2 linked regions of the Planctomyces sp. SH-PL62 genome follow. The protein of the gene in region 2 binds, or shares a complex with, the protein of the main gene of each other region. Links are inferred from orthologs where the notes say so. Each region holds a gene or a part of one and is shown on either strand. Other genes may lie near its edges.

Region 1 (15,392 bases), 1.2 Mb from region 2 along the record:
GACGTCGTCGGTGATGATCCCGGCGACGCCGTCGTCGACCAGCGAGGCGACGCGGTCGACGACGTTGACGGTCCAGGCCTGGACGGGCATGTCGCGCGACCGGGCGCGATCGACGAGATCCCGCGTGGCGAGCCGGGTCTCCACCATCAGGAAGTCCACGTCCAGCCGCGTCGGGTCGCCGATCACGGCGCCCGTGATGAAGCCGAGTTCCAGGCCGGGTTCCAGCCGACGCACGGCCTGGAGCGCCGGGTACGACTGCCCGCAGATCCGGACCCGCCCCAGCGCGTCGGCCTTGCGGACGGCTTCGAGGACGGGGGCGACGAGCGCGACGGCCCCGGCGTCGTTCTTGGCCTTCAGCTCGATGTTGAGGCCGATCGAAGCCGAGGCGGCGGCCTGGAGGAATTCGTCGAGCGTCGCGATCCGCTCGCCGGCGAAGCCTGGGTCGAACGGCGTCCCCAGGTCGATTGCGCGGAGCTGTTCGAGGGTCGAGTCGACGATCCGCAGCGGCGAGCCCGCGATCCGCAGCAGGTCGTCGTCGTGGACGATCACGAGTTGATCGTCGGCCGTGGACTGGACGTCGATCTCGGCCCATTCGGCACCTTGCCGGGCGGCGATGCGGAGGGCGGCCACGGTGTTCTCGGGGCCGTCGAAGGCCCCCGCGCGGTGGGCCGTGACCTCGACGCGCTCGGAGACCCGGGCGTCGCCGATCAGCTCCTTCGCGGCCAGCGCGGAGAGCGCGAGCGAGCCGGCCGAGAGGGCCACGGCGGCCGTCGTCCACCATCGGGCGCGGGGCTCGTCGACCACCGTCTCGCGGATCACCCCCCCGGCCTGCTTGTAGCTGGCCATGATCAGCGCCGCGAAAATCGCCGCGGCCGCCGCCGAGAACCCCGCCAGCAGGGCGCCGTCGACCGCCAGGAGCGCGGCCGTCGCCGCCACCGCGAGCTTCGGCGAGGGGCCGACCTGGTCCAGCACCAGGCCGTTGATCGTGTGCAGCAGCCACGTCAGCGCGGCCGACGCCGCGAGGAAGCCGGCCCCGGCCCCCAGCACGACGACCGCCAGTCGGCCGATCCGCCCCGAGGTCCGCCGGCCGCTGGAGCGGAGGGCCGTCCACGGGGCGCGGACGTCCTCGAACAGCACGGCCGGGACGGCGAACATCCAGCGCAGGTAGAGCCAGCCCGCCGCCGCCGCGTACAGAACCCCGATCGCGCCGACCGCCGCGACCCCCTCCCAGAACGCGGCCGGGCGCTCGACCACCAGCCGGTTGAGGTCGTGGGGCCCCCAGAGCTTCGCATAAGCGAACGCCCCCGCCGCCCCGAACGGCGCGGCCAGCAGCAGGAGCAGCACGGCCTGGAGCAGGTCCACCTTGAGCAACGCCGGCAGCCGCTTGACGGAGTCGAACGCGTGCCAGACGCCGGGGCCGTCGCCCGAGAGGACCCCCATCACCCCCGCCAGCCGCAGGCTCAGCGTCGTGAGCTGCAGCGCCGTCAGGACAGCCAGCCCGGCCAGCCCGACCGGCGACAGGAAGAACGCGACGATCTCGAAGTTGCCGACCGAGCAACGCCCCCACGACTGCAAGGCCAGCCGCAGCACCCCCGCCGCCGTCGGCGCCAGCACCGCCGCCTCCAGCAGCGAGAACGCCGCCGAGAACGTCAGCAACGGCCCCCACCGCCGCCTCACGCGGGCCAGGACCATACGCATCGAATCGTCATGCGTCTCCACCTTCATGCGATGACCTCGGCGTCGACGGGGCGAGCTTGAACATAACGTCCTTCCCCCCCGGCGGGGGAAGGATGTTATGCCCCGGACCGCGGGAGGCCGCTCAGCTTTTCTTGAGCAGGTCTTGCAGGGCGTAGACCTCGAAGGGGCCTTCGCGGAGGCGTTCCATGGCGGCGACGGCGGCGCGGGCGCCGGCGAGGGTGGTGATGCAGGGGACGCCGTGGCTGACGGCGCTGGCGCGGATGCGGCCCTCGTCGGTGCGGGCGCCCTTGCCGCTGGGGGTGTTGACGATCAGGGCGATGTCGCCGTTGGCCAGGTAGTCCAGCAGGTTCGGCCGGCCCTCCTGGATCTTGCGGACGACGTCGACCTGGAGCCCCTCCTCGGCGAGCGCGGCGCTGGTGCCGGCCGTGCTCATGATCTTGAAGCCCAGCTCGGCCAGCTTCTTGGCGATCGGCACGATCCCCTTGCGGTCGCGGGACGCGACGCTGACGAAGACGGTCCCCTCGGAGGGGAGCCGGCTGCTGGCGCCGAGCTGGCTCTTGGCGAAGGCGGTGGGGAAGTCCGGCGCGATGCCCATCACCTCGCCCGTCGACCGCATCTCGGGGCCGAGCACGATGTCGACGCCCGGGAACTTGGCGAACGGGAAGACCGCCTCCTTCACCGAGGTGTACGACGGCGACGGCTCGTCGGCCACGCCCAGCTCGGCCAGCGTCTTGCCCACCATCACCCGCGCGGCGACCTGCGCCAGGTTCAGGCCGGTCGCCTTGGAGACGAACGGGACCGTCCGCGAGGCCCGGGGGTTGACCTCCAGGACGTAGATCTCGCCGTCCTTGACCGCGAACTGGATGTTCATGAGTCCGCGCACGCCCAGGGCTTCGGCCAGGGCGTAGGTCTGCTGCTTGAGGCGAGCGACGATCTCGTCGGGGAGCGAGTACGGCGGGATGGCGCAGGCGCTGTCGCCGGAGTGGATCCCGGCCTCTTCGATGTGCTGCATCACGCCGCCGACGATCGTCCGCTCGCCGTCGGAGACGGCGTCGACGTCGACCTCGACGGCGTCTTCCAGGAACTTGTCGATCAGGATCGGCCGGTCCGGGCTGGCGTCCACGGCCTCGGTCATGTAGCGGTCCAGGCTCGTCTCGTCGTAGACGATCTCCATCGCCCGGCCCCCCAGCACGAAGCTGGGGCGGACGACGACGGGGTAGCCGATCCGGTCGGCGATCCGCCGCGCCTGGTCGAACCGCGTGGCCGAGGCGTTGGGGGGCTGCCGCAGGCCCAGCCGCTCGATGACCATGCGGAACCGCTCGCGGTCCTCGGCGACGTCGATGTTCTCCGGGCTGGTGCCGATGATCGGCACGCCGGCGGCCTCCAGCGCCTTCGCCAGGTTCAGCGGGGTCTGGCCGCCGAACTGGACGATGACCCCCGTGGGCTGCACGCGCTCGCAGATGTCCAGCACGTCCTCGACGGTCAGGGGCTCGAAGAAGAGCCGATCCGACGTGTCGTAGTCGGTGCTGACGGTCTCGGGGTTGGAGTTGACCATGACGACCTCGTAGCCGTCGGCCCGCAGGGCGAACGCCGCCTGGCAGCAGCAGTAGTCGAACTCGATCCCCTGGCCGATCCGGTTCGGCCCGCCCCCCAGGATCATGATCCGGGGCCGGTCGCCCACCCGGGCCTCGTCCTCGGTCTCATAGGTCGAATAGTAATACGGCGTGACGGCCTCGAACTCGGCGGCGCAGGTGTCCACCAGCTTGTAGACCGCGGCGATCCCCCGGCGACGGCGCTCGCGGCGGACCTCGTTCTCGCTCGCGCCCCAGAGGTGGGCGAGCTGGCGGTCGGCGAACCCGGTCCGCTTGGCCTCGCGGATCAGTTCGTCGGACGCCTCCTCCAGCGATCGGACCTGGCGGAGCCGACCCTCGATCTCGCACAGCTCCTGGATGTTGGCCAGGAACCAGGGGTCGACGCCGGTCAGCTTGTGGACGCGCTCGACGCCCATCCCGGCCAGCAGGGCGTACCGCAGGTACCACAGCCGCTCGATGTTCGGCGTGGCCAGCTTGGCGATGATCTCGTCCTCGGAAGGCTGATCCGGCGTGCCCCAGCGGTCCTTCGGGTCGCAGCCGATGCCGAACCGGCCGACTTCCAGGCCGCGGAGCGCCTTCTGGAGCGACTCCTTGAACGTCCGGCCGATCGCCATCACCTCGCCGACCGACTTCATCTGGGTCGTCAGGACGGCGTCGGCCTCGGGGAACTTCTCGAACGCCCAGCGCGGGACCTTGGTGACGACGTAGTCGATCGTCGGCTCGAAGCAGGCGGGGGTCTCGCGGGTGATGTCGTTGCGGATCTCGTCGAGCCGGAAGCCGACGGCCAGCTTGGCGGCGATCTTGGCGATCGGGAAGCCGGTCGCCTTGCTCGCCAGCGCGCTCGAGCGGCTGACGCGGGGGTTCATCTCGATGACGATCATCCGGCCGTCGCGGGGGTTGACGGCGAACTGCACGTTCGAGCCCCCGGTGTCCACGCCGATCTTGCGGAGGACGGCCAGCGACGCGTCCCGCATCCGCTGGTATTCCTTGTCCGTGAGCGTCTGCGCCGGGGCGACGGTCACGCTGTCGCCGGTGTGGACCCCCATCGGGTCGAGGTTCTCGATGGAGCAGACGATGACGGCGTTGTCGGCGCAGTCCCGCATCACCTCCATCTCGTACTCCTTCCACCCGATGAGGCTTTCCTCGATCAGGCAGGAGTGCGTGGGGCTGATCTCCAGCGCGTAGTTGACCATGCGGTCGAACTCTTCGCGGTTATAGGCGATGCCGCCGCCCGAGCCCCCCAGGGTGAAGCTGGGGCGGAGCACGCAAGGCAGGCCCACCACCTCGTCGCGGATCCGGCGGGCGTCTTCCAGGCTCTCGGCCAGGCCGCTCCTGGCGCTCTCCAGGCCGATCTCGTCCATGCACTTCTTGAACAGGTTGCGGTCCTCGGCCTTGCGGATGGCCTCGGCGCTCGCGCCGATGAGGATGCAGCCGTACTTCGCCAGCACGCCCGACTCGTACAGGGCCATGCCGACGTTCAGCCCGGTCTGGCCGCCGAGCGTGGGCAGGACGGCGTCGGGCCGCTCCACGGCGATGATCCGCTCGACGATCTCCGGGATCACCGGCTCGATGTACGTCCGATCCGCCATCTCGGGGTCGGTCATGATCGTGGCCGGGTTCGAGTTGACCAGGACGACCTCGTACCCCTCCTCGCGAAGGGCCTTGCACGCCTGGGTGCCCGAATAGTCGAACTCGCAGGCCTGGCCGATGACGATCGGCCCCGCGCCGAGGATCAGGATCTTTTTGATGTCGGTACGCTTGGGCACGGCAGGTCGTTCTCGCGTCTTATAGATGAGGAAGGATGGGGTGGGCCGGTGGGCGTCGAGCCGGGTCGCGTCGCGCGCAACCCCTTCGCGGGCCGCCCCTTGCCGCGCGAAACACGCCTCGGGCCGCGCTCGCCCTCGGACTTCCTCAACGAGGCGGCGCGGCCCGGAAAATTTCCCGATCTTAGCACTTTTCCCGGGGCCGCAGCAAGGGTGGCGACGGCGGGAACCGCCGGGCGGCGTGCGTTCGGAGGGCGCGAGATTCCCTCGAACGTCGAATGTCCCGCGACCCGGGATGGGTCAGAAGACCTCAGCCCCCCAGCCTCAGTGGAACACGGTGACGCGAGGAGCGAAGGCCGGCTCGGGAGCCATGAATATCAGCCGAATCCCATCGTCCGAGACGAGATAGGTCTCCTCGGTCGAGACGGACGCCGAGAACATTCCCGACTCGAACACGGGAGTGACGCGGATTCGGACGCAGAGCCCCAGCGGGGTCGTCGCCATCTCCTGGATGATCCCGCTCCAGGCCACGATCGCCGGTGCCTCGTCGAAGTCGATCCAGGAGCAACGGAGGGCCCGTTCCTGGGGGACGAATCGGGCGATCTCCGTCTGCAAGGTGATCCTTTGGGCCACCGCCTGCTGTCGTTCCAGGTCAGGACCTTGGGCGTTGGGGCCGGGCGAGATGGTGAGAAGCCAACGCGCCGGCACCTCTTCCAGAAAAGCATCCTCGGGGGCGTCCGGCGAGTCAGGGGCGTTCGCGAACGCGGCGAGGGTCGACACGATCGGTCCCTGGGCGTTCGACCGACCGGCAAGTCCCACCCCTGCCAGACCGACGAACGATGTCGCCACGATCGACCTCACGAAGGCACCGCGGCGGAACTGGGGGCACGCTGCAGCTCGAGTCATCGAAAACGCCTCCTCGTTGGTGGCTGGTTAGTCAGCCTCGATAATGTAAGTACCGGGTCCATCCTTCTTGAAGCGGAAGCTCATAGGCAGGAACTCCGCATAGTCGATAAATCCTCCAGGATATGTGAATTTGATTCTGATCTCCTGGTCAAGCGAGACGACGATGTTCTCGAGGGGCCGCGTCGCGTAGTATGTCGGATCGTCGTTCACTTGTTTCATATCAACAATAGTGCCGCCTTGGATGGTGAAGCGCGAAGCTAGTGGGTCGGACGAACTCCCGGGGACCCATCCAGAAGGCGGCTCGACGCTAAACACAGCTCCCGTGTTTGTGTAGACCGTGAGATTTGTTATGCTTTATTGAGCAAAACCTGATATGTACGCGGCTCCGGCGTCGCCTTGCTTGACCCGAAAGACAATGTTGCGGTCCGATCCAATAGGCGTCGATACGTTGGTTCCAGAAATGATTTCAAGTTCGTCTGGCTTTGGGATGATCAGGGACTTGGTGACGACAATTGGGACAACGTAGGGGTTTCCGGGGTAAGGAAACAGCGTCATGGTGCATCGAAATTCATAGGTTCCCGGAAGGGGCAAGTAAGAAAGAAGAGTCGCTGAGGTGGTGTTGGTGGCGCCCGTCGGTGTTCCCCAAGAAGTTACGACGGGCGAAATCAAGCGGCTTTCCCAAAGGTAGCCGGACACATTCCACGGGCGACCATCGATCGAAAATTCGCACCCTGAGCCGAAAGTCACGGGGGTCGGGTTTGTCTTGATGCTTTGGCTATGTCCGCACGGAACCCAGGCATGAAAGATTATCAAGCCCATGCCGACTGCGTACCTGAACATTGAGTAGGCGCGAGCCATTGTTTATACTCCGAGGCTAGTGCAACAAAGAGGATCTGCTCGAATCGAAGTCTTGTCAAGCTGGCCTAGCGCTTCGAGACGGTTTCCGTCTCGCGTTCATTCGCGGTTCGATATTTGCGAGAGACCGAGCTGGGCGAGGTATCGCAAGGAGTGTTGTCGACGCATCTTTCGGCGGACCATCGACGTCCCCCTTAGGTTCTATGCCAGCAGAGACTGTTTTACGCCGCCTAGCAAAGCAATGGGGACATCGGTCATCGGCCAGGCATTCATCAGGGAGAGTTTGGGCGGCCTGTGATGCAGGAGTCGCTCGGATGGGACTGGATGGGGGGCAAACGAACAGTTGGTTAACCAGCGAAGGAGGGGGGGGCAAGGCAGTATGGGTGGAGATTGAGGCACTGTATAGTCCTCAATCTTCCCTGATCTGGTGCCTGGCCAATCCTGCCCGTTGCGGCTTCGGGATCTCGATTCAGGAGGGAGAGGGATGCGATCGATCGATCCGGTCGGACTGCGACGGGGCTTCACGTTGATCGAACTGCTGGTCGTGATCGCGATCATCGGCCTGCTCGTCGGGCTGATTCTGCCGGCGGTCCAGTCGGCTCGCGAGGCCGCCCGGCGGCTCCAGTGCACGAACAACCTCAAGCAAGTGGGGCTGGCGCTCCACGCCTACCACGACGCCGCCGGGGCGTTCCCGCCGGGCGTCGTCCTGCGGGGATGGCCCGCCGACCCGGCGGTCCCCCATCCTCCGGGGGGAGGCTGGGGCTGCGCGATCCTGGGCTGGCTCGAACAGAGGTCGCTCTTCGACGCGTTCAACTTCGCCCCGTCGTTCTTCGAGAGGGTCCACGACAACCGGACTGCGGGCTCCGCGCCGATCGCGACGTTCCACTGCCCCAGCTCGGCCGGCGGCGGTCCCGTAGACCACGGCTTCATGATGCCGACGCCCATTCACGGCTTCGACTGGCTCGCGCCCGGTCAGTACGTCGGGTCGGCCGGGCGGCTCGACACCCCGGGATTCGGCCGGGGAGCGTGGTCGGTTCGCTCGGGGGACGGCGTCTTCTTCGGCGACAGCCGGGTCGGCCTGCGGGACCTGCGCGACGGCTCGTCGTCCACCCTCCTCGTCGGCGAGCGTTCCCGGCGCATCGCCGATGCGACCTGGGTCGGCGTGGCCTTCCCCTCGGGCAACCTTTGCACGAAGGACGGCTGGAAGCTGCAGGGCTGCACCTCGTCGTTGTTCCTCGCCCTCGGTCGGACCGGCCCGTCCGAGGGCTTCTGGAGGCTCGACGACACGTCGGAGAGGATCTCCCGCGACCCGAACGCCGGCCCGGACGGGTTCAGCAGCGACCACGACGGGGTCGGAAATTTCGCGATGGCCGACGGCTCGGTCCGGTTCATCAAGGCGACGATCGCCCCGGCCGTCCTCCGAGCCCTCGCCACCCGCGCGGGGGGCGAGGTCGTGGACGCCTCGGCGTACTGACCGCCGGGCGCGGTCAGGCGTCGCGCTCGGTCACCCGATTCTCATACACGTTCGCCCACGACAGGAAGTCGTAGAACGACAGCAGGGTGCAGAAGACCAGGCCCGGCTTGCCGTCGAGGAAGCCGAGGCGGAGGACGTAGGAGTAGAGGAAGCGGACGGCGGGACGCATCGGCAGGCGGAGATAGATTTTCTTGAGCATCCGCTTGAACCGCTTGCCCCGGCCGATGGACTTCGGGATCGGCTCGCTGAGGAACCGTTCGTACTGGGCGGCTTCCCAGACGGCGTAGCGGTTGTGTTTCTCGACCCAGGCGGCGATGGTCGGATAGGCGTGGTGGTCCAGCTCGTGTCGCAGGCGGCCGACGCGGCCTTGCAGCTCGACGTGTTCGTGAGCCTCGTTGTCTCCCGAACGGCCGCCGGTGTGGTCGGGCATACGTTCGTAGCGGCCGAGCTTGTGCTTGAACAGGCGGAGGTTCCAGCACTCGGAATATCCGCAATGCTTGATGCGTCGACCCAGGAAGTAATACTTGGAGTTGAGGTAGAAGCCCTCGGCCTCGTCGGCGGCGATCCGCGCCCGGATCTCCTCGGCCAGCTCGGGGACGACGACCTCGTCGGCGTCGACGATGAGGACCCACTCGTTGCGGAACGGCAGGTTCTCGAGCGCCCAGTTCTTCTTCTTGGGGAAGACGCCGTTGAACGCGAACTGGACGACGCTCGCGCCGTGCTCGACGGCCACGTCGCAGGTGTCGTCGTTGCTCTGGCTGTCGACGACGAAGACCTCGTCGGCCCAGTCGAGGGCCGGCAGGCAGCGGCGCAGGTTGGCGGACTCGTTCTTGACCGGCACGATCACGCTGACCGGCGCCCGACCCGTGCGCGGGGCGTCGGCGGATCGCTCGGGAGCCTGGGCTTGAACTTGGGTTCGGGCTTCGTCCAGGACGGGCATGGGGTCTCGACTCCGGGAGTGTGGGGCGGGCCTTGGGCCGGGGACGGTCGTCCGGTCAGGCGATGACGCATTCGGGCGGGGCGCCGCCGCCGGCGAGCCAGCGGTAAACGTCGGCGAGCTTGGCGGCCTGCTGCTCCCAGGTGTACTCCGATTCGACGAGTCGTCGGCCGTTGGCGCCGAGCGTCCGGCGCTCCTCGGGGGAGCGTTCCAGCAGCTCGCGGAGGGCCCGCGTCAGCGCCTCGGCCTCGGGCTCGACGACCACGGCGGCATCGGCTTTGGCGGCCTCGGGGAAGTAGCAGGCGGTGGTGAAGACGGCGGGGAGCGAGCAGGCGAGGGCTTCCAGGATCGCCATGCTGAACCCCTCGCTGTAGCTGGGGAGCGTGAAGGCGTCGGCCGCCGCCCAGACCCGCCGCGACTTCGCGCCGGAGACGTGGCCGACGTACGTCGCCCGGTCGTTCAGGCCCAGCTCGCTGATGCGGTGGGAGAACGGCGTGAGGGCCCCATCGTCCTTGCCGGCGATCAGCAGGTGGAGCTGGGGGAAGTCGCGGGCCAGCGCGCCCAGGGCGTCGGCCAGCAGGTCCAGGCCCTTCTTGGCGTGGACCCGGCCGTAGAACAGGAGCACGAACTTGTCCTTCAGCTCCGGGTGCTCGGCCTCGAGCGCCTCGCGGGGCGGCAGGTCGTCGAGCGCCGCCAGGTCGACGCCGTTGGGGACGAAGCAGACCGGGGTCCACGGCGCGAGGTCGCGGAGGTGGCCGATCTCGGGCCGCGACAGCGCGTGCAGGCAGGACGCCCGCCGGAGATTCCGCGACTCGACCAGGGCCAGGTAGAGCTTCTTCTTCCAGCGCTTGTGCCGCAGCGCCCAGGGCTCGGCCATGCCGTGCGCGGCCATCACGTAAGGCACCTTCGCCGACCGCGCGACGGCCGCCCCGCGCCGGGAGTGGAACTGCCAGAGGCCGTGCATGTGGACGACGTCGGCCGAGCGCACGGCGGCGTCAAGGTCGACGTCGGGTCCGTCGATCGCCAGGCCCTCGGGCGCGGCCAGTTCGTCGAGCCGCGAGGGGGTCGGCGTCACGATCCGAACGTCCCCCCCCGCCCGCTTCAGCGCGCCGGTCATTCCCAGGATGCTCGGCACCATGCCGCCGTCGCGGACCGGGTCCAGGCCGTTGCACAGGTGGAGCCAGCGGGCGGGGGCGGCGCTCGTCTCGGTTCGCTTCGACCTGGTCGTCAGGGTCGTCATCGGTGTCACCTCCGTGTGTCGTTCGAGTCGCGAGATCCTTCGTGGCGTTCCTGCGGGTCAGCCCTTCATCCGGATCGGACCGACCAGGGGGCGCGAGCGTCGGGGCTGGCGGGCCGTCTCCCAGGCCTCGATCGCCCCCGAGGCGAAGCGGTCGGGACCCCACTCGGCGGCGACCTCGCGGGCGCGACGGCCGATGGCGCGGCGGTCGTCGTCGGAGAGGGCGGCGGTCCAGTTGAGCTTGGCGGCGATGTCGCGGACGTCGAGCGGGTCGAACCGAGCGCCGGTGGTCCCTTCGGGCTCGGGGACGAGCGTCCGGGCGCAGCCGGCCCGCGCGGAGAGCAGCAGCGGCAGGCCGGCGGCGGCGGCCTCGTTGGCGACCAGGCCCCAGGGCTCGGAGACGCTCGCCAGCACGAAGGCGGCGGCGTGGGCGTACCATCGCGACAGGCCGTCGGCCTGGAGGAAGCCCGGCCGGTGGATCGCCCCGGCGCAGCCCGACTTCTCGATCGCCCCGGCCACCTCGGCGGCCTGCGGGCCGTCGCCGCAGAGGACCAGGTCCCACGAGCCCCCCTGCCCTCGATAGCGCCCGAACGCCTCGATCAGCCGGATCAGGTTCTTCTCCGGGGCGAAGCGGCAGACCGACAGGAAGAACGGGGCGTCCGGCGTCCCCTCGCGCGAGCCGGGGCGTTCCCGGCAGGCGTCGGCGCGTTCGGCGAAGAAGTCGTGGTCGACGGCGTTGTACCCCAGCGCGATCCGGTCGGCGGGCATGCCCAGGTCGACGAGGTACTCGCGGTGCGAGGGCCCGCCGCAGAGCGCCGCGTCGAACAGCCGCAGCCGACGAGCCTTGAGCAGCTCCTTGTACCAGACGCGGGGACGGTCGACGGCCTGGCTCTCCGACATCAGGATCGTCGCCGCGCGGTGGCGACGCCCCCACTTCGCCAGCGCCAGCGACTCGGGCCGGACGTAGCCCACGGCGGCGACGGCGTCGGGACGGTCGCGGTCGAGGGCCTCGGTCATCGCCTCGGCGCACGCGCCGGCGGGGATCTCCTCGAGCGCCCGGTCGGGGAACAGGACGACGCGCTCGAACGGCTCACGATCCTCGCTCCGGGCCCAGGGGTAGAGGCGCTCGCCGCCGGCGGTCTCATAGGCGATCAGGCGGTCGCCCCGCGCCGCCAGCCGCGCCGCCAGGGCGCGGAGACGGGCCAGGTGATAGGGGCCGAAGTTGGTGAAGCAGACGGCGTAAATCATGGCGGGGGCTCCGGTCGGCCCGGCCCGGCCCGCGGCCGGGGGGCGGGGCGTCTCGATCATCGCTGAATCCCCAGTGCGGGTGCGGGTGCGGGTGCGGCGGCGGCGGGCGCGACGGGGCGGCTCCGGAGGCGACGCATGACGTCGACGCGCCAGGCCATGATCGGGGCCTCCAGCAGCCGTCCCAGCGGCAGGCAGCAGCCGATCGCGAAGAGCGCCGCGGCGGGCCAGATCGCCCACCACGGGGCCGTCACGCCCCCGGCCCGGATCGCCGTCCCGAAGGCCAGCAGCAGCGGCCCGTGGAACAGATAGGTCGGATAGCTGATGAGCCCCAGCTCCTCCGGGAGCCGCCGCGTCCCCGACGGCGGCGGCGACCCGGACGCGCGGGCTTCGCGGTCCTGGTTGATGAAGCGGACCAGCATCAGCGCGAACGCCACGCCGGCGGCGACGTACACGAACTCCTGATGCACCCGCCGACTCGTCCACATCGCCATGCTCAGGAGCACGGCCGCCGGCCACGCCCGCGCGAGCAGGCCGAGCCGGCGCGAATCGGCCAGCCGGGGCGTGTAGACCGAGACCAACGCCCCCAGGTGCCAGACGGCGCCCAGCCCGAACAGCAGGCCCGTCCAGAGCACCAATGGGTGCCGCGCACCCAGCCGATAGCCCACCTGCAACGCCAGGCCTAGCGCGACGCAGAGCCCCATCCCCGCCACCGCCGGCCGTCGACCCAGCGGGATCGTCACGGCCGCGATCAGCCCGAACAGGAGGTAATACGCCGCCTCGTTCGTGATGCTCCACGACGGCGCGAACGAGCCGAACGTCTCGGTGAAGTTCTGGACCAGCAGCCCCTGGAAGGCGAGCGTCGGCCGGTTGAGCCCGTTCATCCAGACCGAGGGCCGCCAGCCCGAAGCGCGGGCTCCGGCCTCGACCGCCACGGCGAACGCCAGGGCCGCGTAGTACAGCGGCAGGATGCGAGTCGCCCGCGCGACCAGATAGGTCCGCAGCGGGAAGGTCCCCTCGCGGGCCAGGCGCTGGACCGACGCCTGGATGCAGTAGCCGCTGAGGATGAAGAAGCCCATGACGTAGTAGATGCCCGTGCCGGTCGCGTAGCTCAGCACGTCGACCAGCGGCCGGGGGAGGCCCGAGGCCCAGTGCGGGTCGAGCGTGACCGCCAGCTCGAACGCGTGCGCGACGACGACCAGCAACGCGAAGACGCCTCGACAGACGTCGATCTTCTCATTCAACGAGTAGGGCGGCCGCGCGGCGGCGGTCCGGGGCGGCGGGCTCATGATGGGATCCTCTCCGTGGCGAATCGGGGGCCTCGGGCGGCCCGGACGTGGGCCTCGAATTCGGCGTGGGGCTCGTACGGCTCACTCGGGTCGTGCGGCTCGTTCGAGCCCGCCTCGGCCTCCGGCCGGGCGAAGAACTTCGAGACCGACCAGGTCAGGACGACGATCGGGAAGACCGAGAACGCCCAGTTGTAGTAGAACCAGATCAGGGGGTCGTCGGTGACCACCATGAACCAGGCGTTGAAGAAGAAGATGGACCAGAAGAACTGCGCCCAGGGCGTGTCGGCGTAGAGGAGGAAGTAGTCGTAGAGCGTGCGGAGGAAGATCGCCGCCCCCGCCAGCACGATGATCGTCCCGATCAGCCCGCCGTTGAGCTGCGCCGCGCCCAGGATGCCGATCGCGGGCCCGGTGAAGTCGTCCTCGCGGGGGAACTCGGAGCCGGCGACCCAGGCGTCGATCCACTGCTGACGGCCGTAGAGCGGCTTGGACGGCCAGATGATGCGGGGGATGTACGTCGAGAAGATCCGCAGGTAGCTCGCGCCGTAGTCGTAGTCCGACTTCTCCGGCACGGTGTCCAGCATCAGCAGGTAGCCGCCGTATTCCTTGGTCTCATACGAGGCGCCCTGGTCGGGCTCCTCCTCGGCGATGTCCATGCTGACCAGGATCTGCGCCAGGTCGAACTCGCTGGCGTACTCCGCGAAGCCGGAGAACGAGCGTTCGTAGTTCTGGTTGTTCCGCCAGCCGATCGCCAGGGCGACCACCAGCGCGCCCAGGAACGCCGTCGTCCCCAGCACGCCCCAGGACGGCCGCTTCAGCCGCGTGATGTAGATCGAGGCGATGGTCGACAGCACGCCGATCAACGAATGCGAGCGCTTGCCGTTGAACATCCAGATGAGCACGTAGAGCCCGCCCAGGGCGAGCCCGGCGTGGAAGTAGGCGGGCCGGGGCGCGTCGAGCCGGCGTCCGGTCGTCATCAGGAGGACCGCCGCCACCATCATCACGAACGGGAACGACCGCAGGAGCGCCCCCTCGGGCGACATCTCCTCCTGCGCGGACCCCCCGCCGAAGATCCCGGCGCAGTACAGGCCCCAGACGACCAGGATCGGGCTGAGGGCCGTGACGGTCCCGACCGACCACCCGCGCGGCGAGGCTGGCAGCCGGCGGGCGAGGAGGCGGCCGAACCCCGCGTGGTACACCATCAGGAACCAGATCAGGGCCAGCAGGGCGCGGAGGTTCGCCCACTGCACCAGCTCCTCGCCGCGCGTGGCGACCGCCCACTCGCGATAGGAGATCGGCTGGATGACGTAGACCTGGACGTAGCCGACGAAGAACATCCAGACCGGGGCGAACGGGTCGAACCGCTTCGTGGCCACCTGCCACGCGAAGTAGAGCGCCATCACGCCGGCGGTCGCGTAGACGTATTGCAGATCGTCCATGATTCTCCGGCGCCCCTGGCGCCGCCCCCTCCCTGGTGCGCGATCCGAAGCTCCGCGGCCGATCCCTCCGGGTTCAGCCGCCGGGCCGGGCCGCGAGGGGCCGGACCCGTTCTCGCTCACGCTCCCGTTCTCGGGCCGTGAGGCGGAGCCGTCGCCGCTCCTCGACGAGCCCGGCGACGGCCTCGACCACGGCGACGTGGTAGCGGGGCCAGTCGAAGTCCATCGCCCGCCCCCGCGCCGCGGCCGACATCCGCGCCCGGAGCGCGGGGTCTTCCCCGAGCCGGGCCATCGCGGAAGCCAGGGCGTCGACGTCGCGCGGCGGGACGATCAGGCCCTCGACGCCGTCGCGGACGACCGACCCGGCCTCATGGGTGACGACGGCCGGCAGCCCGCACGCGAGCGCCTCGTAGGTCACGACGGCCGAGCCCTCGAACAGCGACGGGAAGACGAAGACGTCGGCCGCGGCCATGTGCGAGGGGACCTCGGGATGGCCCACCCTCCCCAGCGGCTCGACCCCTTCCAGCAGCCCTTCCAGCGGCCCCGGCCGGCGCGGCATGGGGCCCAGGAGCTGGAGCTTCCAGCCCGGCCGGCGGACCTTCGCCCAGGCTTCCAGCAGGTACTTGATCCCCTTCCGCTGGCTCACCCCGCCGGCGAACAGGAACGTGCAGGCGTCGTCGGCTTTCGCCCGCCTGGTCGAGAGCGGCCGGAAGCGGCGGCAGTCGGCCGCGTAGGGGATCACCCGGAGTCGCTCGCGGGCCACCCCCTCGCGCTGGAGGGCGCCGGCGATGTGCTCGGAGGGGACGAGGATCAGGTCGGCCAGCTCCAGGTCTCGCAGTCGGCGGGCGTGGAGCCAGGCCATCTCCTCGCGGTCGAGCGACGCGTCGCCCAGGTAGAGCGGGAAGAAGTCGGGCGAATGGGCCTGCTCGGCTTCCAGGACCCGGGCCTCCTCGCGAACGTCGC
Region 2 (14,565 bases):
TCACGCCAGGGCGACCCGACGCTCCCGAGCGGCGATCGCGGCGGCCGTTCCCGCCGCCAGCAAACCCATCGCCAGCGAGGAGGGCTCCGGAACGGTCCCGCCGGACGAGCGGACGGTGATGCGAGCGGCCCCGACGTTGGTGGGATCCAGCACGTCCCCCATCAGCGTGATGAAGTCCGCGGACTGGTCGTCCAGATCCTTCACCTGAAGCGTGGTCGTCCCCGCCGCCAGTCCGGTGAACGTCAGCCTGGCCAGCAGGAGCGGGGTCGTCAGGTCGTCGAAGCCCATCAGGCTGGTCAGCCCGAGGGTGATCGTCGAAGGATTCTCGAAAGCCGCGTCGGCGACCCAATCCAGGAGGTAGGCGATCGTCCCCAGGTCGGTTCCGAGGACGCCGGCGGGATCGCCGAACGAGAGGCGGATTCCGGCGGTGAGGAGCGGGTTGGACGCATCGACCTGCGGCCCCGCTCCTTCCTGGCCCAGCAGCACGTCCACCATGACGATCTCGCCGACGTCGATCGTCGACGACGAGGGCTGGAGCGAGAGGAAAAGGTCGGCCCGGGCGGACCCGGCGGGCAGACCGGCCAGGAGGGCGACGACGAAGACCGAAACACCAAGCGTTCGCATGGGCGTGGATCCTGGATGGAAGAAGACGGAATCAGGTCGAAGCCCGGCGCGCGGCCCCGAGGCTTCTCGGGGCCGCGCCCGCCGGTCAGGAAAGGCGTCGCTTGCGGAAGTTGGCCGTGAAGGCCGTCTGATCCGCGAGGTCGATGTCGCCGTCGCCGTCGCCGTCGAAGATCGAGGCGGACGGGGACGTGGGATCGACTCCGAGCGCCGCGGCCCGGAACGCCAGGAAGTCGACGGCGTCGACCTGGCCGTCGCCGTTGGAATCGCCGAAGAAGCGATGGAACGCGAGGGTGCGGACGCTCCCTCGCACGCCGTTCAGAGCGGCGTCGATCGGGTTCCCGGCGTCGTCGAGGATCGCCGCGCCGTCGATCCGGAGCGAGTACCTGCCGTCGGGCAGCGAGCCCCCTTGCAGGGCGCTCGCCTGGAACGTCAGGACGATCCGGGTGGTCCCGTCGCCACGGACGACGAACGACGGCACGACCGGCACGATCACGCCGTCGGTGGTCCGGGTCAGGGTGAACGCCGAGGCCGGGACCGTCGCCAGCGTGCCGGCGACGTCGAGCGTGATCGACCGGATCCGCGAGCGCTGGGCCGTGCCGTCGTCGACCACCAGGGCCGTCGCCTGCGAGATCGCCGTCACCTTCACGTCGTCGAAGGCGAAGCCGCCGGTCGTATCAAAGTGCTGGAACTTGATCCGCACGTCGGCGCCGAGGGTGAGCCCCAGGCCGGCGGCGATCCCTGAAAGGTCGAACGTGCGGGCCTGATAGGTCGACGTGGAGTCCGCCCCGGTGAGGCTGATGAGGCGATACCAGTTGACCCCGTCGACGGAGAAGGCGACGCCGTCGGCGTCCACGCGGCCGTTGAACGAGGAGGGCATCGGCTGATCCCCGTCCCCGGATTCCTTCTGGCGGAAGGCGAGTTGCACGCCCTTGCGACCGGCCAGATTCACGTGCAGGACGGATTCTCCGAGCCCGGAGAAGAAGCCGAGGCTCGAATCCATGACGAGGTGATAGGAGCCCGAGGCCGGCCCGCCGGTCGACGTGACGATCGTGCGAGAGGCCCCGTCGTTGTACGTCTCCCAGTGGACGTCCAGGGCCCGGGATTCGAAGCCGTCGAGGACGCTGGGGGAGGCGGCCGTCGGGTCGCCGAAGATCGCGTCGAAGGCGTTGATCAGCCCGTAGCCCGTGCGGACGTCGCGACCGATCCCGGAACTGACGATGTCGTCGGCGGTCGAGGTCAGGCGATCGTAGACCTGCTGGGCCGTGAAGCCGGGCCGATACTGGCGAAGCAGGGCCGCGACGGCCGCGGCGTGGGGCGCGGCGGCCGACGTGCCGAAGAAGTTCGGCCGGCCGTCGCCGTCGAAGTCGCTTCCGAAGAAGGTCGTGTCCGTCCCGTCGATCGAGGTGACGTCGGGGGTCGCCCGGATCTCCGGGGCGGCCAGTCGCGTCCCGTTGGGCGAGAACAGGATCGTGTTCGGGCCCGTCGAGGTGTAAGACTCCGGGTTCAACTGGTCGAAGAACGGAGCCGCGCCGACGGAGAGCCCCGCGGCCGACGCGTGCGGGTTCGCAGTCGCGCTGTTGGTGGGGAAGTCGACGACCGTGATCGCGCCGTAGTTGTTGGCCCCGTAGTTCACCCACTTGACGCGGCCGGGGTTCGGGCCGCTGAAATTATAGACGAGGAGGTCGTAAGAGCGGGTCGCGCCGGTGGTGTTCTGGAACGCGAGCAGTTCGCTGGGGGTCTGGATCGCCGGATTGTCCGCCGCGGAGGAAGCCACGATGGCGCCGGTGGCCGGATCGATCAGGTAGAAGTCCAGGTCGGTCGTCACGCCGTCGACCGTGTAGAACGGCTGGTCCCACTGCAGGTTCAGGTAGACCACCTGACCGGCGCCCAGCGTGATCCGCTGTCGCGTGTCCACCCCCGCGCCGGGGTTGAAGTCGAGGAAGCCCGATCCGTACGTGGGATCGGCTCCGAAGCTGGGGGAGGTCGATTCATACGCCTGGGTCCCCAGGTTCCCCGCGAGCGCGAAGTAGGCGACGTCCCGGTTGGCCACCACGTCGTTGATCGCCTGGGCGATCGGGCCGTCCTGGAAAAGGGGCTCCTCGAAATAGAAGATGTCGTCGGTGATGATCGAGGCGCCGAAGACCGCCGGATTGGCCAGGTCGCGGATCAGCTGGCCGAACTGGGCCTGGCCGTAGAAGGCCGACCCGAAGGCGAGCGGCGAGCCGGGCGCCAGGTCGTGCACCAGTTCGGCCATGCCGCGCCCCTCGTCGGAGCTGCCGGCCGGCCCTTCGAGGTAGTTCAGGACGCCGGCCGGGAGGTCGCCCGAGGCGACCCCCGCCGCATAGCCCCCCAGGCGGTTGAAGCTGTCGCTGATCACCCCCACCTTCACACCGGCCCCGGTGAGGCCGGCGGGGAGCGTGTTGCGGACGCGGTCGGCTTCGAGCACGAAATCGGCCTGGCTCGTCACGGCGCCGGCGCCCGTCTGAGGACGGGCGATGGCCGAGAGGCCCAGGAGCCCGGAGGCGGCGAGCGTCGTCGCGTCGAGGATCGAGGCGAGCGGCAGGAAGCCTTCGACCAAATGAAGCGCCGGCAGCGACGCCGTCACCTGGAATCCGAGCCGTTGCAGCTCGGGCGTCAGGCGGCCGACGTCCCGGGCCGTCACCGACACGGCGACCCGCCCCTGCGCATCCCGGATGAGCGGGAGCCGCGACGAATCGATGACCTGGGCCGGGCTCACGCCGGCGGGCGCCGTCCGGGAGGCGTAGACGAGGCTCGCCAGCGAGGACGACATCCTCTGGACCTGGGCGTCGCCGTCGCCCAGGATCGCGGGCGTCAGGAGGGAGGTCGCCCTGGGGAGAAGGCCCGCCATGAGCCTGCGGTCCTCCAGCTGTTCCGTCCGAGGGGAGCAGGCGATCGGCCGCCTCGGCCTCCGGGAACGCGCCCGGTCGGAATCCAGGTGATTTCGCGTCAAAGGGCACCTCTTCAGGGTTGCGACTCGAGGATGCGTCGAACGACTTCGGCGACGCCCTCGCGAGCCTCGATGCTTGACGACAAGGGATCTTCATCGAATCCCGGCGAGAGAGCGTGCGGGCGACGAGATCACGATGCCCGCACAATTCGACAAAGTCAAGCATCGAACGCAATTCTTCTTAAGGATCCCACGACAAGGCGGCCCCCGCCTTTCGATTCCGCGCATCCACGAACAATTTCAAACAACCGTCCGAACCCGACGAGCACGCCCCCGCAGGGCGACGCCGGTCAGGGGAGCGGCACGTCCCGGAACGTAAACTCGACGGGGACGGTGACGACCCGGCTCGGCGTCTCGTACACGAGCTGGTAGTCCTCGGGCTTGCCGGGCGCGTCGACGAATAGGTATTCGAACCCCAACCGGCCGCCGTCGCTGCCGGTGTTCGAGAATCCGCCGTTCTGTTCGAATTTGGAGCCGTCGGCCTTCTGGAGCCAGAGCCGGTTGTTGAACAACCCCTGGCGGTAGCTCTCGAACGCGGGCCCCTCGCCCGGATAGCTGAGGACGACCCCCACCTTCCAGACCTGCTCGTCCACCTCGACCCCTTCGAGCGTCACTCCCACCTCGCCTTGCTGGATGGTCTTCTTCTCGGCGAGGTTGGGGAAGCGGAAGGTCTTCACGTCGGCGGGGAGGGTCATCTCGGCCTTCACGCGGAAGGTCGCGAGCTTCATCGCCGACCGATCGGGCGCCTCTAGGTTCACGTTGACGTCGGCCGACGGGTTCTCGGGTCGCAGCACCACGTCGCTCGACTCCGCCGCCACCTGCGGCTTGACCGTGCGGCCCTGGTCGTCTCGGACCTCCACCTGATCGGCCTTGATCGCCATCAGCATCGGGCGGATTCGTGGCTCCCAGGCGATCTCGAGGGCCGCGTTGGCGGACGCCGCCCCCGTCTGGAAATCGCGCATCGCCGTGAACTGCCGGAGGGTCACCCGGAAGGGCCCGACGTACTGCAACGGCGTCGAGGTCGTCGCGGCGGCTCCGGCGGCGGCCTCGGCTCGCCCCCCCATGATGCCGATCGAGCCGTCGCCGGTGTACGGGGTGATCCCGACGTCGGCCCGCCGCGCGACCTCGTCGAGGGCCTCCAGGAACGGCGCGCCGTCCAGGTCGAGGTCGATCGACGGGTTCGTCGCCTCGACCCCGTACTGCTCGCGGAGGTCGGTGATCGGGTTGCCGGTCTGCTTCTGGAGCTGCAGAAGGGCGTCGCTGAGGCGGATCCCCTTCGCCTTGAGCGTCACCCGAGAGGGCTTCGTCGGGTCGTCGCCCGGCCCGTCCTTCCCGATCGACTCGCGGACCCTCGCGAGCCGATCGGCGCTCTCCTTCGGGAGGCCTGCCGGGTCCGGGAGCAAGGGCAAGGCCCGCGCCCCGAGCTTCACGAGCGCCGCCTCGGCCGCGTCGCGAGCCTCCGGCTTGTCCGCGCCCAGCCGCTCGACGAGTTGCAGCACGCGGTCGCGCAGCGCCGCTTCCGACGCCTCCTGGCCGACCGCCGCCCCCCCCGCGACCGCCGCGAGCAGGAGCGCCGGGAGCCACCGCGAGAACCGCCGACGCCCGTTCATTGCGATCATATCCACCGAGCCTCCCGCCGGAAGTGACAATTGTCCTAGCCCCGCCGGGTTCAGTGTAGCGGGGGGTCGGGGCGGTTGCAACGCGGCCCCCCTCGGCCGGGAGACGGCTTGACCCTGCCGACACGGCCCCTCAGAATCGACCCGTCCAGGACGATCAAGGCGTCGAGAAAGGAACGATCGGATGATGAGGCATCGCGTGGGGAGTCCGGGGCGGTTCTCGGGGGTCGCGGCGGGCCTGGCGGCCCTGGCGGCCCTGACCTTCGGGCCAGCCGTCGTCGGGACGCGGGCGCAGGCGCCGGTCGGGGACGGGGGCGGCGGGGCCGACTCGCCGGCCGCGACGTCGACGTTCGTCTCCCCGGCCGAGGTCCGGCTCCGGGACGACGTGACGTTCCTCGCCGACGACGCCCAGGAGGGCCGCGCGCCCGGGACGCAGGGGATCGAGGCCTCGGCCGAGTACATCGCCGGGCGATTCAAGGATCTCGGCCTCCAGCCCCCCCCCGGCGGCGACGGCTACTTCCAGAAGTTCACGATCTCCGGCCAGCCGCGCCTCGGCGACCCCCTCGAACTGACCGTCAAGGGGCCCGGCGACGTCGCGATCGCCGGCGTCCCCCGGACCGATTTCAACCCCATGGCCATTGGGACGACCGGCTCGGCCGACGCCGCCCCGATCGTCTTCGCGGGCTTCGGCATCACGGCCGACCGGCCGGACAAGAATCTGGCGTACGACGATTACGCGGGGATCGACGCGAAGGGCAAGGTCGTCCTCGTCCTCCGCCGCGAGCCCGGCCTGAACGATGAGGCGAGCCCGTTCGACGGCAAGAAGACCAGCGACTTCGCCACCTTCCGCCACAAGGCGACCAACGCCTACCAGCACGGGGCCGCGATGCTGCTGGTGGTCAACGACCTGGCCGGTCTCGGCTCCGACCGCGACGCCCTCCTGAACCTGGGCTCGGCGGGCTCCGAGACCCTCGCCCTCCTGCCGATCGTCCACGTCACCCGCGACTTCGCCGACAAGATCCTCAAGGCCGCCGGCGAGCCCACGCTGGCCGAGTTGGAGGCGGAGATCGACAAGGACTACAAGCCGCGCTCGCGCGAGTTGAAGGGGCTGGCCGTCGCCGGCCGCGTCAAGATCGACCGGCCCGCCATCGAGACCAGCAACGTGATCGGCGTGCTGGAAGGGGCGGGGCCGAACTCCGGCGAGACGATCGTCGTCGGCGGCCATTACGACCACCTGGGTCGAGGCGGCCTGACTTCGGGCTCGCTGGCCTTCCTCTCGACCGACGTGCACAACGGCGCCGACGACAACGCGTCGGGCACCGCCCTGACCCTGGAACTGGCCCGTCGGCTCGCGGAACGTCGCGACCCGCCCCCCCGCCGGATCGTCTTCGTCGCCTTCTCCGGCGAGGAGCGCGGGCTGCTCGGCTCGCAGCATTACGTCGAACACCCCCCCTTCCCGATCGAATCCACGGTCGCCATGTTCAATTTCGACATGGTGGGCCGCCTGAACGAGAAGCGTGAGCTGACGATGATCGGCACCGGGACCTCCCCCGGCTTCGACGGCCTGGTCGACGCGCTCGGCAAGGACTCCGGCCTGACCATCAAGAAGGTCCCGGGCATGACCGACGGCTTCGGCGGCAGCGACCACCAGTCGTTCCACGCCAAGGACGTCCCCATCCTGTTCGCGTTCACCGGCATCCATTCCGACTACCACCGCCCCAGCGACGACTCGGCGAAGATCAACTACGCGGGGATGGCCGGGATCGCCGACTACATCGAGCTGCTCCTGCTCGACATCCTCCGACGACCCCAACGCCCGGCCTTCGCGCGCGGCCCTGCCCCCGCTAGGCACGGCGCCTCGACGTCGCCGTCGGCGTCGCCTTCGCAGTCGGCCTCCACCGGGATGAGCGTCACTTTGGGCGTCATGCCCGACTACGCCGACGAGGGCAAGGCCGGCATGAAGCTCTCCGACGTTCGCGAAGGCGGCCCCGCCGCCAAGGCCGGACTCAAGGGGGGCGACGTGATCATCGGCATCGGCGGCAAGCCGATCGGGACGATCTACGACTACATGGAAAGCCTGGGCCGCTACAAGCCGGGAGACGCCGTCGACGTCCTCATCAAGCGCGACGGCAAGGACGTCACCCTTCGCGTCGAGCTGGGCAAGTCCACCTCGCCGCCCAAGCAATAAAAGGAGACTCCTCACTTAACACCACCACCTCAAGCGGATCGGGAGACGGCAATCGGGGTGCCACGGGTTCTCTGAACCCGTGGCACCCGAAGGGATTTCGCCGGAACTCGGTGGAGTCGAGTGAGGAGTATCAATAGTCAATAAAAGAAAAGCGGGCCCTCCGACGCCCCCCCCTTGCAGGGGAAGAACAGCGCGAGAGCCGTCGGGATTCGCAGCCCGGTCGCCCGAAACGCCGGCGGCTTCCACGCTCAATAGCGGTCTTCCCCCCTCGCGGGGGAAGACAGACCCCGAAGGGGTTAGATGAGGGGGTGCCGAGCACATGGAGCCGTCGGGATTCTCAGTCCGGCCGCACGAAGCGCCGACGGTCTCGGTGCTCGCCCCCCCCGCATCCGGCCCTGCGTGCCACCTTCCCCCGCCAGGGGGCTTACAAGGGGAGGTATTTTCGCAACTACTGGTTTTGAGAGAGGTTGCTGATCGTGATTTCGGGGCTTCGGATCGACGCCCGAGTTCACCGTTCGTGGAGAACCCCGTGATTTACGGGGCCAGATCACGGCGGCGTTCTGGCACATGATTAATCGACTTCCGTAACGGCCGCGATTCCGTGCGATTTGTCCACGCAACCTGTTTCAGCCCAGAATCTTGCAGAATACCTCCCCCTACAAGCCCGCCAGGGGGGAAGGACGTCGTTCGATCCCACCGCGACCGAGAGCCGTCCTCGCGATCCCAGGAGCGTCCATGAAACCGCCCGTCGTCCCGATCCTCCGGCGCCCCTCGGTCGCGATCGTCGTCGCGGTCGCGCTGCTGGAGATCGGCTGCGCGGGCGATCGCGACGACGTGCTGCGGGTCGCGACGAATCGGACGCGAGCCGAGTGCGCGCGACTGGCCCGGGAGTTCGCCGAGTGGCTCCGGGACCGCCCGGAGAGGGAAGCCGTCGACGCCGGGGCCATCGCCTGGATCGAGCTCCCCGAGGACGAGCCGATCGCCTCTTCGGCGCGAAGGGCCGACCTGCTGCTCGGAGGACCGATCTCCGATTACGCCAGGCTCGCGGCCGAGGGAAGGCTGGAGAGCCTGGGCGACGGCGCGCCTCGGCCCTACTGGGTCGTCGCCAGCCGTGGGACGGTCGGGCTCTCGGATGGGTCGGGGTCCTCGACGCGGCTCGCCCTGGCCGACCCCCGTCTCGACCCGGCGACCCGAGCCTGGGCGCTGGGGAGGAGGGCCGACCGGGAACCGTGGTCGGCCCGCTACGCGAGCCTGGTCGGGCTCTACGGCGAGGCCGAGGTCCCCATCGGCTGGCGCGCCGGATCGGCGCGGGCGACCGTGGAGCGAGGTCGGGCCGGGCGGACCGTCGCCGTTCCGGAGCCGGCCGAAGCGTCTTCATTCGAGGCCGTCGAGTTCGTCGAGGGGGCGGCGATCCCGATCGGCGCGCGACGGTCGCGGGCCGCTCGGGCGTTCCTGAAATTCCTGGCCGAGACTCGGGGGGCCGAGCCCGGCCCGAAGTTCGAGTCTCCGCTGGACGCGCGCCCCGAGGCCGACGCGGAGGACCTCGCCGCCGACCTGCTGGGGGCGACCCTCGTCGACGCGCAACCGGAGCTGTCGGCGGCCTCGGCCGCGGTCCGCAAGGCCGGCTCCCCGGCCTGGGCGACGGACCTGCTGACCCAGCCGCCGCCGTGGCCGCCGGCGTCGGTCGAGAAGCTGCTGCGACGCGAGGGCGAGGCGGGCCTGACGCTCGTCGAGACGCTCATCGGCCAGGTCGCCCCCGCCCCGGACCTGCGGCTCTGGCTCGCCCAGAGCTGGCTCAAGCCGCGCCGGCCGCTCGACGGCGAAGTTCTCGCGGAGGTGGCGGCCGGCGCGGGGGGGCGGCTGGCCCGCGAGCCCCGATTTCGATCCTGGCTGAAGGCGGAATGGACGCAATGGGCCCGACAGCGTTACCGTTGGGTGGCGCGGCTGGCCGCCTCGGGGGTCGCGCCCGTCTTTCCCCCGCCGCCGCCCCCGTCGAGCGACTCATGATCCGTGTCATCGCCGAAGGTCTGGTCAAGCGTTACGGCCGCGTCGCGGCCGTCGATCACGCGTCGCTCGAACTGCCGCCGGGCGAGCTGACCTGCCTGCTCGGCCCGCCGGGAGCGGGCAAGACCACGCTCGCGAGGCTGCTGGCCGGGCTCGAATCGGCCGACGACGGCGAGATCTATTTCGGCGACCGCATGGTCCAGGCCCTTCCCCCGCGCGATCGGGGCGTCGGCATGGTCTTCCGCGATCACGCCCTCTGGCCCGCGCTCTCGGTGCGCGACAACGTGGCCTACCCGCTGAAGCTCCAGGGCGTCCCCGGCCGCGAGCGTCGGCGACGGGTCGACGAGACGCTCGCCGCGCTGCGGGTCGACACCCTGGCCGACCTCCGCCCCGCCGCCCTGACGCCCGGCCAGTCGCTGCGCGTGGCCCTGGCCCGCGCCCTGATCGCCCAGCCCGACGTCCTGATCCTGGACGAGCCGCTCGCGGGCGTCGAGCCCCAGGGGCGCGACGACGCCTGGGACGAGATCCGTCGCGCCCGCGTGGAGGCCGGCCTGACCACGCTCCTGTTGACCTCGGCGGTCCCCGAGGCCCTCGCCCGCGCCGACCGCCTGGCGGTGATGGACCTCGGTCGCATCCTCCAGAGCGGCACGCCCCACGAGTTGTACACCCAGCCGGTCGACGTCTTCGTCGCGCGGCTGCTCGGCCCGACCAACCTGCTGCAAGGCCAGGTCGACGGCCTCAGCCACGACCCCTCCCGCCGGGAGGTCGTCGTCCGCACGCCGGTCGGCCGCCTCGTGGCCCGCACCAACCTCCCGGCGCCCACGGCGACCACCTCGCTGACGGTCTCCATCCGGCCGGAGTCGCTCGCGCTGGGGCCCGGAATCCCCAGCGACGCCAACCGCTTCCCGGCGACCATCGAGCGGATCACCTTCCAGGGCTCCACCCGCCGCATCCTCCTCCGAGGCCCCGGCGATTGGCCCGTCACCGCGCTGGCCCTGCAGAGCCAGTCGGCGCACGTCCGCGAGGGCCAGAGCGTGACCCTCTCGATCGCCCCCGAGAACGTCACGCTCCTTCCCGGCAAGTTCGCCGTCGGCGGCGGATCCTAGTCGGCCCGGGGACGCGACGGCGAGGCTCGGATTTCCCCGTCGAGGGAATTCCGGCCCGCCCCCCGGTATCACGACGACGGTCTGCTAAGATGGTGGCGACGATCGTCGGGGTCGTACCTGTCAGGATCGGGTTCGGGGATTTCCGGTTGATTCGTCTGATCGCAAGCTGGTTTTCGTCGATCGCGCTGGGATTGCTCGTGGCCGGGCCGCTCGCCGCGATGGGAGTCTGCGCGCTGCTGGACCGGGCGCCCGACGGCGAGGTCCGGGCGTCGCTCTTCCCGGTCGCGATCGCCGCGCTCGACCCGTTCGTCTGGGCGTGCGTCCGCAACAGCGTCGTCGTCGCCGGACTGGCGGCGTCGACGGCGATGGTCGCGGGGGTCGTCGTCGGCCGCCTGATCGGCGATCGGGCGTTCCGGCTTCGCGGCCCGGCCCTCCTGCTGCTCACGGCCCTGGCGGCGACGCCCTCCGTCGCCCTGGCGATGGGGGCCTCGGCGGCGGTCGGCGACGACGCCGCGACGGCCTGGTCTACGATCCTGTCCCGGTCCGAACGCGCGACCCGTCACCTCCCCGCCGACGCAGGCTGGCTCCTCTGGCTGCTGGCGGCCTCGCTCCCCGGCGCGGCGGCCGCGACCCTGGCGTACGCGTGGGCCCTGGACCGCCTGGACCCCGCCTGGCGCGACGCGGCCCGACTTGCGGGTGCCGACGGGACGCGAGCCTGGCGACGGCTCGCCTGGCCCCTGCTCCGGCCCGCGATGGCCCGCGTCGGCGGCCTCGTCTTCGCGGTGACGCTGGCCGATCCCGGCCCCCCCCTGATCCTCGGCCTGCGGCGGACCCTCGGATTCCAGATGGCGTCCGCCGCGTTCGACGCCGCGCCTTTTCCCCGGCTCGCGGTCCTGGGGCTCCTGGCGCTGCTCGCCTGCGCGACGGCCCGCGCGACGCTGCGGCTCTGGGCCGGGCCGACCCGGCTTGTAGGGCCGCCCCGGCGCGATCGCGACGGGGGGCGGGCGCGTCCCGCCGCCTCCTGGCCGCGCGTGGTCGTCCTGTCGACGCTCCTCGGATCAGGCGCGATCCTCGCGGCCGTCCCGCTGGGGGGGCTCGCGCGGGCGGCCTTCGACGGGGGCGAATCCGGGTTCCGGTCGGCGGCGATCGTCCCTCGGCTCGCCGACCCGGCCGTGACGCGCCTGCTGTTCCGCTCGATCGTCCTGGGTTTGGGCGTGGCGATCCTGGCGGCGATCTCGGGCCGCGCGCTCGGCGGCCTGGAGGCCGGGGCGGGGCCCGCGGCGTCCGGTCGGTTCCGACGCCTGGCGCGACTCCTCGCGCCGCCGCCGATGGTCGCGGGGGTCGTCGTCCTGGCCTTCGGATTCCTGATCGGGCTGGCGGCAGAGACGGTCGACTCGCGTTCGTCGATCGCGACCCGTCGCCTCGTCGAGGGGCTGGACGGCGAGCGACTCGGCCTCGCGACGGTGATCCTCGGGGTCTGGCTGGCGACCGTCGCGTCGCGGCTCGACGGCCGGCGCCCTCCCCTCGCGACCGGGACGGCCGAGTGCCGGGACGCCGCGACCCTCGCCGGGGCGGGGCGCAGCGGGGCGCGGCGGCTGGCCCGAGGAGGGTTCGGATCGGGGCGGTGGCGGGCCGCGGCGGCGACCGTCGCGACGGCGGCGGTGAACGTCGCGCCGGCGGTCGTGCTGGCCTCCTCGGCCCACTCCGCGACGATCGGCCCGGGCCTGCTCCTCTTCCATGAACGGCCCGGCGGCGGGGCGGCGATCGCCGCCTCCCTGGCGCTGATCGCGACCGCGGCGAACCTCGCCTCGGCCTTCCTCGACCCCGACGAACCGGACGGCCGGACCGGATGAACCCGGACCGGCTTCGAATCGACTCGACGACCAGGGTTCGCCGCGCGTACAATCGACTCGGTCCGAAACGACGAATTCCGCGGAAAACCGGAGGGTGAGGGCCGGATCACGGCCCCGGGAGCGACGATGGGCACGGCGAAACTGGCGCTCGAAGACGGCTCGGTGTTCACGGGCCGCTCATTCGGGGCTCAGGGCGAGATCGAGGGCGAGGTCGTGTTCAACACGAGCATGACCGGCTATCAGGAGATCCTCACCGACCCCTCGTACCACGGCCAGATCGTGGCGATGACCTACCCCGAGATCGGCAACTACGGCGTGAACACCGAGGACGCCGAGAGCCGACGGCCCTGGGTCCGCGGGTTCGTGGTGCGAGAGCTGAGCAGTCGGGTCAGCAACTTCCGGGCGGAGAAGTCCCTGGCGGCCTACCTGGAGGAGAACGGCGTCGTCGGCGTGTCGGGGATCGACACCCGAGCCCTGGTGCGGCTGACGCGAGTCCAGGGCGCCCTCCGGGGAATCCTGTCGACCGCCGACCTCGACGACGCCAGCCTCGTCGCCAAGGCCCGCAAGAGCCCGGGGATGGTCGGCCGCGCCCTCGCCAGCGAGGTCATGCCGAGCGAGGCGAAGGTCTGGGACTCGGGCCTGGACCAGGATTACCAGTTCGACGCCTCGGGACGGGGGGGGTCGGAAGTGCGTCGCCGGGCGGACGGGGCGAAGCGTCCGCACGTCGTGGCGATGGACTTCGGCATGAAGTGGAGCATCCCCCGGCACCTGGTCGACATCGGCTGCCGGGTCACCGTGGTCCCCGGCTCGGCGTCTGCCGAGGCCGTGATGGAGCACCAACCCGACGGCGTGTTCCTCTCCAACGGCCCCGGCGACCCCCGCCCCCTCGTCGAGGCCACCAACGTCCTCAAGACCCTGATCCGGACCGCCGCGGAGTCGCGAGGCATCCCCATCTTCGGCATCTGCCTGGGCCATCAACTCCTCGGCCAGGCGTTCGGGGCCGACACCTTCAAGCTCCGATTCGGCCACCGGGGCGCCAACCACCCGGTCCGCAACGAGGCCACCGGGAAGATCGAGATCACCGTCCAGAACCACGGGTTCGCCGTCGACCCATCCACCCTGCCGGCCGACGTGGTCGCCAGCCACGTCAACCTCAACGACCAGACGCTCGAAGGGCTCCGGCACACCCGCCTGCCCGTCTTCGGCGTCCAGTACCACCCCGAGGCCGCCGCCGGCCCGCACGACAGCCAGTACCTGTTCGACGAGTTCCGCACGGCGATGGCCTGAGTCCGGGCCTCGATCCGCCCCGCGATTCCGCCTCATTGACGAGGTCGTCCGGGGCGTGTACCGTGTAACTTTACATTACCAAGCGACCGCCGGGTCGCGAGCCGCTTCGGAGTGTGCGCCGTGGGTTCGACGTGCGTTGTCGGCCTCCAATGGGGGGACGAGGCCAAGGGGAAGATCGTGGATTTGCTGTGCGACCACCACGATGTGGTCGTGCGGTATCAGGGGGGGGCCAACGCCGGCCATACGGTCGTCCATGAGGGGATGACGTACAAACTCTCCCTGGTGCCGACGGGCATCCTCCGCGAGAACGTCGAGGCCGTCATCGCCAACGGCGTGGTGATCCATCCCCCGGCCTTGCTGAAGGAGATGGACTCGCTCCGGGCGCAGGGGGTGAAGTTCGAGGGCCGCCTGCACATCAGCGATCGCGCCCACGTGATCCTCCCCTACCACCTGGCCGAGGAGCGGCTGACCGAGGAGTCGACCTCGGCCGCCGACCACCTGGGGACGACCCGACGGGGCATCGGCCCCTGCTACAAGGACAAGGTCGGCCGGGTCCACGGCGTCCGGGTCGCCGACCTGTATCGGCCGGCGGACCTTCGCGAGCGGCTGGGTCGGATCGTCGACTTCAAGAATCGCCTGCTGACCGCGATGCTCCCCGATTTCGAGCCGTTCGACGCCGCCGAGGTGGCCGAGGAGTACCTCGGCTACGCCGAGCAGCTCCGGCCGTTCGTCTGCGACGCCACGTCCAAGCTCCACGAGGCCGTCGCCGCGGGCCGCCGCGTGATGTTCGAGGGGGCGCAGGGCTCGCTGCTCGACGTCGACCACGGCAGTTATCCCTACGTGACCAGTTCGAGCAGCAGCGCGGTCGGGACGGCGCCGGGCTCGGGCGTGCCGTCGCGCTGCATCGACCGCTGGATCG

Evidence for each region.
Region 1: the proteins of carA (region 2) and carB are in contact, whole or in part, in a solved structure (PDB 1KEE), measured with the Escherichia coli proteins. The link is inferred for Planctomyces sp. SH-PL62 from one-to-one orthologs.

Annotation. Positions count from the first base shown.
Region 1 is NZ_CP011273.1:1,648-17,039, forward strand. Bases 1,620-5,405 are described here. They hold carB (carbamoyl-phosphate synthase large subunit), read right to left. Parts: upstream 5,057-5,405; coding sequence 1,820-5,056; downstream 1,620-1,819. Other genes in these bases: VT85_RS00010 (glycerophosphodiester phosphodiesterase), read right to left, coding at 1,620-1,725; VT85_RS00020 (hypothetical protein), read right to left, coding at 5,378-5,405. Outside these bases: more of VT85_RS00010, read right to left, coding at 1-1,619; more of VT85_RS00020, read right to left, coding at 5,406-5,833; VT85_RS00030 (DUF1559 domain-containing protein), read left to right, coding at 7,299-8,288; VT85_RS00035 (glycosyltransferase family 2 protein), read right to left, coding at 8,302-9,228; VT85_RS00040 (glycosyltransferase), read right to left, coding at 9,284-10,465; VT85_RS00045 (glycosyltransferase), read right to left, coding at 10,523-11,770; VT85_RS00050 (acyltransferase family protein), read right to left, coding at 11,767-12,996; VT85_RS00055 (O-antigen polysaccharide polymerase Wzy), read right to left, coding at 12,993-14,432; VT85_RS00060 (glycosyltransferase), read right to left, coding at 14,506-15,392. UniProt on the Escherichia coli protein: Large subunit of the glutamine-dependent carbamoyl phosphate synthetase (CPSase).
Region 2 is NZ_CP011273.1:1,224,489-1,239,053, reverse strand. Bases 11,607-14,565 are described here. They hold carA (glutamine-hydrolyzing carbamoyl-phosphate synthase small subunit), read left to right. Parts: upstream 11,607-12,485; coding sequence 12,486-13,646; downstream 13,647-14,565. Other genes in these bases: VT85_RS04775 (adenylosuccinate synthase), read left to right, coding at 13,767-14,565; VT85_RS04785 (hypothetical protein), read left to right, coding at 11,607-12,359. In the rest of the region: VT85_RS04815 (PEP-CTERM sorting domain-containing protein), read right to left, coding at 1-624; VT85_RS04810 (S8 family peptidase), read right to left, coding at 710-3,493; VT85_RS04805 (hypothetical protein), read right to left, coding at 3,883-5,211; VT85_RS04800 (M20/M25/M40 family metallo-hydrolase), read left to right, coding at 5,393-7,396; VT85_RS04795 (hypothetical protein), read left to right, coding at 8,132-9,403; VT85_RS04790 (ABC transporter ATP-binding protein), read left to right, coding at 9,400-10,506; more of VT85_RS04785, read left to right, coding at 10,653-11,606. UniProt on the Escherichia coli protein: Small subunit of the glutamine-dependent carbamoyl phosphate synthetase (CPSase).